One region of the Rhizobium sp. CG4 genome, then DNA from elsewhere that is predicted to be linked to it. Evidence: riboswitches for the same ligand, from Rfam matches in the RefSeq annotation. Region 1 holds a riboswitch; the other holds the start of a gene.
What was found. Region 1 has a riboswitch for cobalamin ahead of bluB (5,6-dimethylbenzimidazole synthase). Riboswitches for the same ligand answer to the same signal wherever they lie in the genome.
Positions count from the first base shown of each region.

Region 1 (7,557 bases):
CGGGCCTCAGCCTGATCATCTCGCAGCGTGGCGCAACCTTCTTCACCGATACGTTTGTGACCTACAATCCAACCGCAGAAGAAGTTGCTGAAAGCACCATTCTGGCCGCTCAGGAAATCCGCCGCTTCGGCATCACGCCAAAGGCCGCGCTGATCAGCCACTCGAACTTTGGTTCGCGTGATTCGGAAAGCGCCCGCAAGATGCGTGACGCCTTGCAGATCGTGCGTGACACCGCACCGGATCTCGAAGTCGATGGCGAAATGCAGGGTGGTTCTGCCCTGACCGAAAGCCTGCGCAAGCGTGCGATGCCTGACAGCACGCTGTCTGGCGAAGCAAACCTGCTGGTGTTCCCGAACCTTGACGCGGCGAATATTTCGCTCGGTCTGGTTCGCACCATGACAGATGCGCTGCATGTTGGCCCGATCCTGCTCGGCACCGCCCTTCCCGCACATATTCTGTCGCCAACCGTGACATCGCGCGGCGTGGTCAACATGGCAGCCTTGGCTGTCGTGGAAGCCTCGCATCCGTAATGGTGCCCTAAAGCTGCGTTAACGCAGTTTTGAATTGCCGATTGCCGCAACTGCCTCATTTATATGATAACAATCGGATGAATGAGGCGCTTGCGGCATATATTTTTCCATCCTTTTTGTTTGGATGTCCGCAGACGCGAAGCCGAAAACGCAACCACATCGGAAGCGGAACATACAGGTGACAGCTTTGAAACTGCGCAATTTTACAATGCTGTTTTTGCCGGTACTGATCGGCAGCTTTCCTGCCGCGTCCTTTGCTGCCTCGGTGTGTGATGACCTGCGTCAGGAATTGCGCGCGCCTGCGCAGATTATTGGAAACACTGCCGAAGTGCGCCATTTTGCAAGCGCCTTGACCCGCCAGAACATCATCATCCGCAAAATCCGCAATGATCTGAGAGCCTATGGCTGCTCGAGCGGCAGCATTGTCGTTTACGGCGGTGAAAATGCCCAGCTGTGCGACCAGATCGAAGATGCACTTTATGACGCCGAGGCGGAGCGGGACGACCTGCTTGTCAGCCGCGACCAGATGATCGCACAGCAGCGCAATCGCGGCGTTGACCGTGATCGTATCATGGCCGCACTTGATGCCAATGGCTGCTTTGACGAACGCCCACAGTCTGCCGCCGCTAGCCCGAATGACCAGACCCAGGAATTTGCCCCACCCGGCATGATCGAGGTGGACCCGAACCGCCAGCCGGTGTTCACACCGCCAATGCAGGGCGGCCTTAGAACCCTGTGCGTACGCACCTGCGACGGCGCGTTCTTCCCGATTTCGTCCAATGCCTCACCGCTTGATTTTCGCCGTCAGGCCGCGACCTGTGAACAAATGTGCCCCGGTTCTGAGACCGAGCTTTATTACCACTCCCTGCAAGGTCAGGAGAGTGCGGATATGGTTTCTGCCGAGACCGGCAAGCCATACAAGGACCTGCCGACCGCCTTTGCCTATCGCAACACGTCAGCAGACACCCGCTCGCCATCCTGCGGCTGCAACATGGCGTCTTATTTCGACCAGATGAAAAAGCAGGAAGAGGCCAACCAGTCAAAACCCGCAGAACCCTATTCCGGCGTTACAGATATCAAGACGCCGAATGGCGAAAACAAGCAGGCAGAACAACCGGTTGCCGAAGCACCAGCCGAGCGCGACTATGATCCCAAGGATAGTAAAGTCCGGGTCGTTGGACCACAGTTTCTGCCCGAGGAAACCAGCCGGATCGATCTGCACAATCCGGCTCTGCAGGGTGCACAACCGCAGCAGCAGTGACGCACGACGCGTTTCCTTACGCGTGCCAATAGATTTATCGACTGCCCCACTGATCCTGGAACACCAGATCTTCCAGCGGCAGCCTTTTGGCCCAGCCCTTAACGGCCAGTTCCGGCTCGCCGTAGAGTTCGGTCACGTACCCCAGACATAACCAGGCAACGATTTCGATATGGTCGGGAATGCCGAGAATGCGGCGTATGTCTGCATCATGGAAGATACTGACCCAACCGACACCCACCCCTTCGGCACGGGCAGCAAGCCACAGGTTCTGGATGGCGCAGACCGTGGAATAGATATCCATGCGCGGGTTGTGGGTGCGTCCCAGAACGACGGTACCACCACGGGTCGGATCGCAGGTCACGCAGATGCTGAGGGGGGCGGTGCGAATACCCTCGAGCTTGAGGCTACGATAAAGGCTTTGCCTGTCATCTTCGAACAGCAGCGCCGCCTCCTCATTGGCGCGGGCGAAAGCCTGCCAGGCGGCATCACGCACCGTCTGATCCCTGATCAGTGTGAAGTTCCACGGCTGCATGAAACCGACCGAGGGTGCGGCGTGAGCGGCAGCCAGTAGCCTTGTCACCAGATCATCCGGCAATGGATGGCTTTCGAACTCATTGCGCACATCACGGCGCGTCTCAATGGCCCGGTAAACGGCTGCCTTGTCATCACAGGAAAAAGCGCCAGCCGCGTGGCGGGCTTCAGAAAACGGATCGTCCTGCATCGTTAATCCCCAACAATGCTTATTGCCGGCAAATCCCGCAGAACCCACCAGGCAAACAACCATTCCCGCCGTCCATACGGGCTGGTCTATGATGTCGGGCCGGTCTTCTGGCTTGGCATCGTCCTTCCGCTGCCGCCTTCCCGGAACATCCAGTGGCGATTGGTGCAGCAGATGTCCGCCTTACAGCGTTGGGCACGCTCCGGTCTTGCACCGGATTCCCGATTCTCCCGCACGTCGTGCAGGCACCTGACGGCAGTGCTTATGTCCGCTAGATCGCGCAAATGCAAGCACGGGTGCATGTGGCGTTAGGTCGCCGGGAAATACCTGACATAGGCGAACTCATCGCCGTCAGGCGACCAGTTGGGCGAGTTCATGGTGCCCTGCCCGCCAAACAGTTCAAACAGCGTCTCGACATTGCCGCCATCGGTATCCATCAACCGCACCCGCACATTCAGATCACGGGGATGGTCAAAGACATCGGCGTCGTAGGACACGAACACCACCTTGTCGCCTGATGGCGATGGATGGGGAAACCAGTCTCCAAAATTGCTGTCGGTTACGCGCTCGACAGATGAGCCATCAGTCTTCACACGCCATATCTGCATCAGCCCGGTGCGGCTGGAATTGAAATAGATCCACTGGCCATCGGCGGAGTAATCCGGCCCGTCATTACGGCCCTCACCATGCGTAAGACGTGATTCAACTCCGCTTTCTATGTCCATGGAATATATATCAAAAACCTGATCGCGAATGCCGCAGTAGGCAAATGATTTTCCATCCGGTGACCAGCCATGCCAATAGGATGGCAAATTGTGCGTCATCAGCCTTGGCGTGCCGCCGGAAGACGGCAGCAGGTAGATTGCGCTCTTGCCAAACTCCACCTTGTCGGAAATGGCATAAAGCGAACCGTCGGGCGAAATGCCATGGTCGTTGTTGCACAGGGTCGCAAAACCGGTATCCACCTTGACCGGTGTCGGATCACCCGAAAGCGACAGGCGATAGATCAGCCCATCGGCATTGAGCAGCAGATATTGGCCATCCGGCGACCAGTTGGGCGCTTCAAACAGCGCCTCGGTCTGCCAGACCACACGCATCTGACGGGTGCGGATGTTGTAGATTTCGATGGAACTGCGCACGCATCCTCCCGGGATTGCTCATCAACAGGATTGAGCGGACATTTTATTTGCCTCGCCCGACACCTTTACATAATGATCCTATTGCCGCAGGCACCGTCCTGCAAATTCAAATAAGGAGAACAGCAGCGTTTCGGCACAGTCCGTTTACCCTGCCCCGTTTCTCCCAGGTTCGAGGTTCCGCGATGAATTCCATCGCCGATCAAGGCATCCATTTTGGCCGGATTGCCGCCATGCTTCCCGTCAAGGACATTCAAAAGGCCCATGACTTCTATGTCGGAGTGCTCGGCTTCACCAAGGTGTTTGAAAACGGAAATCCCGTCGGTTTCATGATCCTGAAACAGGGCAATGCCGAGCTGCATCTGACCCTGCAGCCGTCACACAAGGCAGCCCCCTTCAACGTTGCTCACATGATGGTGAGTGACGTCGATGCCCTGCATAGGCTGTGCAAACAACATGGCCTGCGCATCATCAAAGGTCTGCAGGACAAGGATTACGGCCTGCGCGCCTTCGTGTTTGAAGACCCGGATGGCAACCGCATCGATGTCGGCCAGGTAATCTAGGTACGGGAATGGTGTCGCGCCGACGCGCTCCGCTGGATATCCGTGACAAGCATAGTCGTGTTGCAGCCATACACGGCAACACAGCATACAAAAACGGCGCGGTTTGATCCGCGCCGCTCTTATCTCTACCGATCTCTGAACCGGTTGGTGATCGGGTAACGGCGATCACGCCCGAAGTTCTTCTTGGTAATTTTCACACCCGGCGCAGACTGGCGGCGCTTGTACTCCGCAAGATAAAGCAAATGCTCGATGCGATGTACGGTCGTGACGTCATGGCCGCGCGCCACAATGTCATCCACCGACATTTCCTGCTCCACCAGGCATTCCAGGATATCATCCAGCACCGGATATGGTGGCAGTGAATCCTGGTCAGTCTGGTTTGGACGCAGTTCGGCCGATGGCGCCTTGGAAAGGATGTTCGCCGGTATCACCTCACCGGACGGACCAAGCGCGGTTGGCGGCACATGTTCGTTACGCCATTTCGAAATGGCGTAGACCTGCATCTTGTAGAGGTCCTTGATCGGGTTGAAGCCGCCATTCATATCGCCATAAAGCGTGGCGTAACCCACCGACATCTCAGACTTGTTGCCAGTCGTTACCACCATGGAGCCAAACTTGTTGGAAACCGCCATCAGGATGGTGCCACGGGTACGGCTTTGCAGGTTTTCTTCGGTAATGCCCTCTTCGGTACCCTCAAACAGTTCGGCAAGCGACGACAGGAAACCTTCCACCGGCTCGACAATCGGCACGATGTCGTAACGGCAGCCCAGCGCCTTGGCGCAATCGGCGGCGTCTTTCAGCGATTCATCTGAGGTGTAGCGGTATGGCAGCATGATGCAGCGAACACGCTCTTCACCCAGCGCATCGACCGCAATCGCTGCGCAAATGGCGGAATCGATACCACCGGACAGGCCAAGCACAACGCTCTTGAAGCCGTTCTTGTTGACGTAGTCGCGGAAGCCCAGCAGGCAGGCGCGGTAATCCGCTTCCTCGCCCTCGGGGATTTTCGACATCGGGCCGCTGTGGCAGTACCAGCCGTTTTCAGTGCGCTTCCAGTCGGTGACGGCAAGTGTCGCCTCAAACTGGCTCATCTGAAATGCCAGGCTCTTGTCGGCATTCAGCGCAAAACTTGCGCCGTCGAATACCAGTTCGTCCTGCCCACCAAGCTGGTTTGCAAAAATCAGCGGCAGATTGGTTTCGATAACCTGACGTAGCGCCACCTGATGGCGCACTTCCACCTTGCCGCGATAGTAGGGCGAACCGTTGGGCACCAGCAGCAATTCGGCACCGGTTTCCGCCAGCGTTTCGCACACGCCCATGTCGTTCCAGATTTCTTCGCAAATCGGGATACCGAGCCTGACACCACGGAAATTCACGGGACCGGGCATTTCGCCGGCCACGAATACACGCTTTTCGTCAAACTCGCCGTAGTTCGGCAGGTCGATCTTATCGCGCAGCATCAAGATCTTGCCGCCGTCCAACACGGCGACCGAGTTGTGGCGGCCAAGTTCACCCTGTCTTGGGAAACCGACAATGACGCCGGGACCGCCATCGGCGGTGTCTGCCGCCAGATCTTCAACCGCCTTCAGGCAGGCATTGAGAAACGCCGGCTTCAAAACCAGATCTTCCGGCGGATAACCTGAAATAAACAGCTCGGTCAGAAGCAGAAGGTCAGCACCCTGGCTGGCCGCATCTGCCCTTGCCTCACGCGCCTTGGCGAGGTTGCCCGCCACGTCGCCAACCGTTGGATTGAACTGCCCGATAGCAATTCGAAGAGTATTCGGTGTGGTGTGTAAGTCGCTCATACATAACCATTTAACGTGTGGCGTCTTACTCCGCAATCAGTGATGAGAAGCACAGGCGAGGTCACGTAAATTTCATCCCGAAACACTGTGCATTTTCAACAGTTCATGTCGCGTTCATGAAACTTATGTGACAGTTACATGACAAATTGACGACAGATCTTTTCATGATTCTGTGACCATACCGCCGGAGTGACGACATTGAGTAAATCGGTTCCCGAGATCGAGGAAACCGAGAGGGCTGCTTTTGCCCTTTCAACAAGAAGTATCAAGCGCATAACGATGCTGCTGGGCGAAGCGGTTTTCGTGGTGAATACACTGCTTGGCGCGCTGCTTCTGGTCGTTCTCCTGGAATGGATTGCCCGCGGCACGCTGACCGATGTAGGCACATTTTTAACCTCGACTGCCCGGCCCGGCATGACCACGGTTGCTGCGGTCTTTTTGGCGATGATTGCCCTCGACGCGCTGTTTGGCCGCCACTACCAGTCGTTTATCATTGCGGTACCGGCACTGCTCATCCCGGCCCTCATTTCCAGCCAGAAGCAGTTCTACCTCTCTGACCCGCTCTACCCGTCCGACATGCTGTTTGGCCGGCAGATTTTCCAGCTGCTGCCTGCCATGTTGCAGGCACGGCCGCTGGCGGCGGTCGGTGTGTTTGCCGGTCTTGCCATTGCCATTGTTGCCATCGTTTTTGCAGCCCGCTTCATCTACAAGGCGTCGCCTGCGCTGCCACTCACCGGCCGTCTGTGGCGCTTGGCGCTTGCCGTTCCGGTTTTGGCCGGTCTTGGTTCCCTGATGGAATATTCGCAATATTCCTGGATCCGCGATCGCCTGAACATTATTCCGATGATGTGGGACCAGAAGGAAAACTATCGCCATAACGGTTTTGTCATGGCCTTTACCTTCAACATTCCGATGGCCAATGTCTCGGCACCAGACACCTATAATGCTGACAATATTGCCGATATCTATGCAGACGGTTCGGCCTTTGCCATCAACAACAGCAAAAGGCCTGACGTTATCGTCATCATGAACGAGTCGCTGTGGGACCCGCGCAAGCTCTCCAACGTCTCGCTGACGCCAGACCCGATGCCGACCATTCGCGCCACCCAGTCCGGCAATGTGTTTTCGCCGGAATTTGGCGGCATGACGGCCAATGTGGAATTTGAAGCGCTGACCGGCTTCTCCAACGCCTTCCTGCCCTATGGCAGCATTCCATACCAGCAATATATACGTGGGCCTGTTCCTTCGCTGGCGACCTTCTTCCGCGCTGAGGGTTATTCGGCCATTGCCATGCACCCGTTCCAGGAATGGTTCTGGAACCGCAAGGAGGTCTACAAGTCCTTCGGTTTTGAAGAATTCCGTTCGGAAGAAAACATGCCTGCCATGGAAAAGCGCGGCATCTTCGCCTCTGACGAGGCGCTGTTCGAGCAGATCATGAGCGCGGCCGATAACGCGCAGAACCCGCTGTTCCTGTTTGCTGTAACACTGCAGGGCCATGGCCCCTATGAGGCAAACCGTTACGCCAACAATTCCATTCGCGTTGA
Region 1 covers NZ_JABAEG010000002.1:285,767-293,323, forward strand. Annotated here, with positions in the region: gene HGO37_RS06505 (NADP-dependent malic enzyme) at 1-530, shown strand, start outside; gene HGO37_RS06510 (DUF2865 domain-containing protein) at 709-1,791, shown strand; gene bluB (5,6-dimethylbenzimidazole synthase) at 1,826-2,512, opposite strand; cobalamin riboswitch at 2,593-2,777, opposite strand; gene HGO37_RS06520 (TolB family protein) at 2,818-3,648, opposite strand; gene HGO37_RS06525 (glyoxalase superfamily protein) at 3,831-4,208, shown strand; gene HGO37_RS06530 (NAD+ synthase) at 4,334-6,013, opposite strand; gene HGO37_RS06535 (LTA synthase family protein) at 6,212-7,557, shown strand, end outside.

Region 2 (7,557 bases), on a different contig from region 1:
AGCCGTTTATATACACGAAACGGACCATAACCTGCGCAAACCAGGCGCCGCGGTACAATGGTGGCTAGAACAAAGTCTTGCCAACTTTTGCAAACGGCTTGAGAAACTAGGCGTAACCCTCATTGTTGAAACAGGAAAATCCGCGGACATCCTGCCAAAGCTGGCAAAAGAGATAAAGCCGGAGGTGGTTTTCTGGAACCGTCGGTACGCACCAGCTGAGCGGGAATGCGATGCGCAGATAAAGACTGATCTTCGCCAGTCGGGTTTCACGGTAACCTCATTTCATGGCAATCTTCTCCTTGAACCCTGGCAACTCGAAACAGGCAGTGGCGGCCCCTATCAGGTCTTCACACCGTTTGCCCGTTCACTGCGTCAGAAGGGTGTGCCCACGCCCCTGCGTTTGCGCGACACCAAAGCGCAGTCATCATCTACCAAGCCTAAAAACTATGAGCGTCCATCCCCACCGCATTGGGCTGAAAAGATGGAAGGCTCGTGGCAGATTGGCGAAGAGGCCGGTTACGAGCAGTTCCACGACTTTCTTGATGACATCGTGAAGTCATATGCCGAAAGCCGCGACGTTCCCGGCAAGCTGGGAACGTCCAAGCTCTCACCCTATTTGCGATTTGGCGAAGTCAGCGTCCGACAGCTTTGGCACAGTGCTCTTCATTATGGCGAGCAACATCCTTCCGTCTCGTCGGGCGTCGAAAAATTTCTCTCTGAGCTGATCTGGAGAGACTTCCATTACCACCAGCTCTACCACCGCAAGGATATTGCGCGTTACGATATGCGCGATGCCATCGCCCATATCGAATGGCAGGAGAACAAAAAAGCGCTCAGCGCCTGGACAAAAGGACAGACGGGCTTCCCAATCGTCGACGCGGGCATGCGGCAATTATGGGCAACCGGATGGATGCACAATCGCGTCCGTATGCTGGTTGCCTCCCTGCTCACCAAAAACCTGCTCATCGATTGGCGACATGGTGAAGAGTGGTTCTGGGATACGCTGGTGGATGGCGACATTGCTAGTAATCCCGGCAGCTGGCAGTGGGTTGCCGGTTGTGGCATGGATGCTGCCCCTTACTTTCGCGTATTCAATCCCGTTGTCCAGGGCGAACGGTTCGATGCTGCGGGCGATTACGTCCGTGAATGGGTTCCTGAACTGGCCGACATGCCGAACAAATGGATACACAAACCGTTTGAAGCACCAGACACCGTACTGGAAAAAGCCGGTGTAGTACTGGGTAAAACTTATCCAAAACCTATTGTTGATTTGAAAAGCTCATCGCGTCGTGCACGCAACAGTAAAAAGGGCGAAGAAGACGATCTCTTCGCCTGACACTCAAGGCTTTGCGTCATCCAATCATAGAAGACATTTTATGTCGACAGTATGTATTACATCATGTTAGTGCTTGCCAAAAGCACTTCCTCCGTGGTTGGGAAGGGTGACAAAATCGGCGGGAGCGTCTTATGAGCGATCAGGAAAAACACGATGTGCTTGTGATTGGCACAGGCATTATCGGAGTGATGTCGGCACTTTATCTGCAATCACAAGGTCGTTCTGTAACCCTTTTGGAACGTGGAGAAATTGCACGGGGCGCAAGCTCCGGAAATGCCGGCATTCTAGCATTCCCTGAGATCATTCCCATTCCTGCGCCGGGCCTTATGAAAAAGGCGCCGCGTTGGCTTTTCGATCCGCTGGGCCCGTTAAGCGTTCCACCATCCTATGCCCTGAAGGTTGCTCCCTGGCTGTGGCGTTTCTGGCGCGCGAGCTCCGAATCCGCCTTCCGGCACGGACTAAAAACCCAGATCGCGATGATGAAACTGTCTGCCGCGGAGATGGACGTGATCCGCGCGATGCCCGAACTCTCCGGTTTCTTTACCAACACCGGAACGCTTGATCTTTACGACAGTGAAGCAAGCTTCAATGCCGCTGCTGCCGATTGGGCGGAAAAGGAAAAAGCCGGTTTTGTCTTCAACCGTGTTGGGCGCGATGAGATCGACGAATTGCAGCCGGGTCTGGCACCACAATTCCAGCACGCGATGTTTACACCTGGCGGCCTGCAGGTCTCCGAGCCATACGAATTCACCAAGGCGATTGCGGAACTGGTCATCGCACGAGGCGGCAAGCTGATTGAGGGCGAAGCGCTACGTCTTGAGCCCCGTGGCGACGAGGCGCGCGTGACCTTGACGGGCGGCAAAACACTGGACGCGGCAAAGGTGGTCGTCGCTGGTGGCGCATGGTCAAAGAACCTTGGTGCAAGCCTTGGCGAGAACCTGCCGCTTGAGACAGAACGTGGTTACAACACAACCCTGCCCGACCAGTCTTTCAACTTGACCCGCCAGCTCTATTTCAATGACCACGCGTTTGTCGTGACGCCGCTCTCCACCGGTATTCGAGTGGGTGGTGCCGTCGAACTGGGCGGTCTGTCACTGCCGCCGAATTACCGACGCTCCGAAGCACTTTTGGGAAAAGCTGCCAAGTTTCTGCCCGGTCTGAAAACCGAAGGCGGCAAACAGTGGATGGGTTTCCGCCCATCCATGCCAGATTGCCTGCCGGTTATCGGCGCCTCCAAGGTAAGCACCGCCATCATCTATGCCTTCGGGCACGGGCATCTTGGCCTGACGCAGTCGGCGGCAACGGGCAAACTGGTCAGCGATCTCGTTGCCGGACGGGAACCATCAATTTCCATCGATCCATTCCGCGCCGGCCGCTTCGGTTAAACATCACGGTTTTGTCGCGGTCAGAATAAACCGGCGATAAAGCCGTGTTCTCAAACGATCACGCAAATTCGCCTGCTTACGCTGCGCCACCGCAATCGGGTCATGCGAGTGCAGGCGAATATCTGAAAACCCGGCACCTTTCAGTAGTGGAATGATGCGTTCAGGACGAAGCCCGTCCCCGAACGGCAGCTGCTCCATAATGTGTTTGTGTTTGGCGCTTTGGGCACTGTCGTAATGTGGATCGGGCAGGGAAAACCGGCCAAGCAGCGCAATCAGCTTTGACGCGATGCGGCCAACCGGCGTCAATTGTGCCCAGTCCCCGTCAAAAACCAGCAAACGGCCACCGGACTTCAATACACGGTGCCATTCCTGAAACGCCTGTTCAGGCTGCGTCAACGTCCAGACCAGATGACGGCATACGATGGCATCATAGATGTCGTCAGGCTCCATCGTGTTTTCGGCATCTGCAAGCACAAAACGCAGACGCGGTTTTCCCGCGTGTTTGCGCCGCGCAACTGACAACATAGCCTCGGAGAAATCGAGGGCCGTCACGTCATGACCAATGTCGTGAATAAGCCGTGTCACCTCGCCCGTGCCACAGGCCAGTTCCAGCACGGATAATGAATGTTCACCTAAAGCGTCGCGCACTGGCTGCTGCCAGGCGTCAAATTCTGGTCCGGGTGGAATACGATGGCCGAATACCAGATCGAATGTTTCCGACCGTTTCGACCAGTAATCCCTGATATCGTCCTTGAGGTGGAAGTTGTCGATGCTCATGGTCAAGCCGTCTTGTACTGGATATGGCAACGGCCATGGTAAGATGATCGCTCGATACGCGCACTAACTCCAAAAACGTCACGAATGAGCGTTTCCGTCAGAACCTCTTCTGGCGGGCCGAAAGCCACGATCTCCCCTGCATGCATGACCGCGAGATTATCGCAGAACATCGCTGCAAGATTGAGATCATGCAAGGCGACGATACACGTTACCGGCAACCGGGACACCAGCGCCAGAATGTCCAGCTGGTGCTGAATGTCGAGGTGGTTGGTTGGTTCATCCAACAGAAGCTGTGACGGCGTTTGCGCCAATGCCCGGGCAATATGAACCCGCTGTTTTTCACCACCAGACAGCGTGTGCCAAAACCTAGACGCTTTATCCAGCATGCCGACATGTGTCAGCGCATCCTGTACGGCGGCCTCATCTTCCGACTTCCAGATTGAAATCGGGCTGCGATGCGGTGTTCGTCCAAGCTTGACGACATCGAGCACACTGACCTGGATTTCCGTCGTTGCCTGTTGTTCAACAAAGGCCGTACTTTTGGCAATCTGGGCCTGAGAAAGGGTCGCTATGTCCTCGCCGCCAAGTGTAATTACGCCGCTCTGGACTTTGCGGATACGGCAGATGAGCCGCAGCAAACTGGATTTTCCCGAACCATTTGGCCCAAGCAGGCCAAGCGTCGTGCCGGGTGCAGCGTCGAGAGTTACGCCATTGACAATAAGACTGCCGCCTGAAGCCCAGTGCACTTTTTCCAGCGAAATACTCATGCGGCCCTCCGTGCACGGTAGAGAATAAAGGCAAAAGCGGGCGCGCCAAACAATGCAGTTACCACGCCGATTGGCAGGATTTGCTGTGGGATGATGATACGTGACACGATATCGGCTGCCACCATGAATATGGCACCGATCATCGCAGACACAGGCAAAAGACGCTGATGTCCGGAGCCAGCAATGAACCGTGCGGCATGGGGAATGACCAACCCGACAAATCCGATACAGCCAACGATGCTGACGACGGTTGCCGTCATCAATGCCGTCACGCCAAGCAGAGTTATGCGTACACGACGAACGGGAATACCAAGTCCGGCGGCGGTATCTGTACCGAACATGAAAGCATCCAATGCCCGGGCATGGGCCGCACAAAACACAAAACCCAACAATGCAACGGGTGCAGCGAGATAAACGTCCGGCCAGCGCACACCGGACAGGCTACCGAGCAACCAGAACATCACACCACGTGCCTGTTCTGCATTTGCAGATGTGGTGACGATATAGGATGTCAGCGCATTAAAGAGCTGCGAACCGGCCACGCCGGCAAGAATTATACGGTCGCTGCTGCCACCAGCGCCGGCCGCAAGCAGTGACACGAGAAGAAACGCAACGACGGCGCCCAGAAATGCGCCCGTAGACAGTGTCAAAACACCGTAACCGATTCCCAGAACCATAATACAAACGGCACCGGTCGAGGCACCTGCGGAAATGCCCAGCACGAAAGGTTCAGCAAGAGGGTTGCGTAGCAATGCTTGCAGGATCACGCCACAGAGCGCCAGCGCAGCCCCTGCACTTGCCGCAACCAAGGCGCGGCTCAGACGATAGTCCCAGATTACGCCTTCATGGATGCGGCTGATTTCAAACGGCATTCCAAAGGCGCGTTTCATGATCGCCTTGACCGTCGTATCGAGCGGAATGGAAATTTCGCCGATCGACACGGCAAGACTTATCATGAAGCCGAGAAGCGTCAGAAAAAAGACGGTGACTGCCAAAGGCAGCCACCATGCTGAACGACGTGCAGGCATTTCTGTCACTTGGAAATCCCGAGCGCCTGGATACCCTTTGCCAGGATTTCAATGCCATCAATCGTACGAATGGTCGGGTTCATGGACTGTGCATCCATCATGACGAAATGTTTGTTCTTAACGGCATCCATGTGGCTGGTGACCGGATCGTTCTCCAGGAAGTCGATCTTGACCGCAGGATCATCGGCGGCATAACGGCGACGATCCATGGTAGCGATAACGACGACAGCAGGGTTGGATTCGGCAATGGTTTCCCAACCGACCAGCGGCCACTCTTCTTCCGTGCTTACGACATTTTTGGCACCAAGCGTTTTCAGAATATAGGCCGGAGCACTGTTTTTACCGGCAATATAGGCGTCGCCCTTCACTTCCTTGCTGGAGAACCAGAAAACAACAGGAAGATTGGCCGACGATGCGTTTCCGATCGACGCGACGGCTGCGGCCTCACGTGCCCTCAGATCGGCTACCAGTTTTTCGCCCCGTTCTTTGATATCGAAAATATCGGAGAGTTCGCTGATCTGCTGATAGATCAGATCCATCGTGAAAAGTTCTTTGCGTACGCCATCGCCACCATCGGCATTGATCTTGGCCACGCAGTCTGCAGGAGAAACATAGGTATTGATGCCAAGTGAACCGAATTGTTCGCGTTTGCCCACAGAACCCTGCGTGCCGACGTGCCATTCGAACTCCGCAGCAACCAGATCAGGCTCTTTGCCGACAACCGATTCAAAGCTGGGGTCATTGTCTGCAAGGCGCGGAATTTGCGCATTGACGCCTTCATATTCTTTCAAAACCGGCCCAACCCAAACGGCGGTACCGGCAATCTTGTCTGCCAAGCCAAGGGAAAACAGGATTTCGGTCATGCCCTGTCCGATCGAAACGATCTTTGCTGGCGCCTTTTCGAACGTAATCGACTGACCGCAATTGGTAACCGTCAACGGATATTGGGTCGCCGCATGGGCACTAGCAGAGAACCCGGCAACTAAAACGGTTACAGCACTGAGAGTTTTTATGATGGCACGCATGGAAGCCTCCCGATTGGAAATATTTGAAATGCAGTTGAGATTACGGGCCTAAATTGCCCGGTTTGTGCAGCGTTTAGAAAAACGACGCGCGGTTAACCCAACAATGCAATGAACGGAGGCAACAAATGCATATGTTATGTAATAACATGACTATTCCTTTCCGGACAACCCCGCCCGGTGCGTTGGATTAACAAATAACGGCAGGTCTCCTGGCTCACGAATTCACGCCGTTCATCTGCCTTCCCGTGCACTCAGCGGCACAGTGGCATGGTGTAAGAGCTACACCACAAGGATGAGCGGCAATCCGCTTACAGTTGCGGGGGCAGCCATGGCATTGTTTCTTCGATAGAAACGCACCATGTTCCCTATTAATCCCCTCCAGGTACAACCCTTTGGAGAACCGTCGGATGCCACTTATGGCCAAGGCGCAGACAAGGTCAAGGCTATTGCGACAGACCGAACAAAAGAAAACCGCCGCCCCAGAGATTGAGGCGGCGGCATTTTTCATTCTCAAAAATCTTGGAGGCTCAGAATTCTGTCCAGTCCGCTTCCTTGGCTGTAGTCGCAGCGGCAGATGAACCGCCACCGAAGGCGCTCGCCAACCTATTGCCCAGTGCACGTGCTGGAGACGCAATCGGCCTGGACTTTGTCGATGCTGCCACCGGTGCCGGTGCAGCAGGTCGCGAAGCCGAAGCGGCGGCGCGAGGAGCAGCAGGCCTTGCGAAACCAGCCATACCGCCGGTGCCTGTCAGTCTGAACTGGCCGAGCAGCGAGTTAAGGGACGTGGCTTCCGTTGCAAGACCATGGCTTGCCGCCGTTGTTTCTTCGACCATGGCAGCGTTCTGTTGCGTGCCCTGATCCATGGTGTTGACGGCGGTGTTGATTTCCTGAAGACCAACCGACTGTTCGCGGGTTGCCTCAGCAATCGCGTGAACATGCTGGTTGATTTCCTGAACCTGAGCAACGATAGCGTCCAGCGCCTTGCCTGTCTGGTCGACAAGGTGAACCCCGGTTTCGACATGCGATGTCGAGGCAGTGATCAGCGACTTGATTTCCTTTGCGGCATTTGCAGAACGCTGGGCAAGTTCACGAACTTCCTGCGCCACGACAGCAAAACCCTTACCAGCTTCACCAGCGCGGGCCGCTTCGACACCCGCGTTCAGAGCAAGCAGGTTGGTTTGGAAGGCAATGTCATCGATAACACCGATGATGTTACCGATTTCGCTGGAGGATTTTTCG
Region 2 covers NZ_JABAEG010000009.1:217,778-225,334, reverse strand. Annotated here, with positions in the region: gene HGO37_RS22360 (cryptochrome/photolyase family protein) at 1-1,336, shown strand, start outside; gene HGO37_RS22355 (NAD(P)/FAD-dependent oxidoreductase) at 1,468-2,721, shown strand; gene HGO37_RS22350 (class I SAM-dependent methyltransferase) at 2,725-3,498, opposite strand; gene HGO37_RS22345 (ABC transporter ATP-binding protein) at 3,501-4,265, opposite strand; gene HGO37_RS22340 (FecCD family ABC transporter permease) at 4,262-5,293, opposite strand; gene HGO37_RS22335 (ABC transporter substrate-binding protein) at 5,299-6,318, opposite strand; cobalamin riboswitch at 6,501-6,738, opposite strand; gene HGO37_RS22330 (methyl-accepting chemotaxis protein) at 6,846-7,557, opposite strand, start outside.
Region 2: another riboswitch for cobalamin. It lies ahead of HGO37_RS22335 (ABC transporter substrate-binding protein); the one in region 1 lies ahead of bluB (5,6-dimethylbenzimidazole synthase).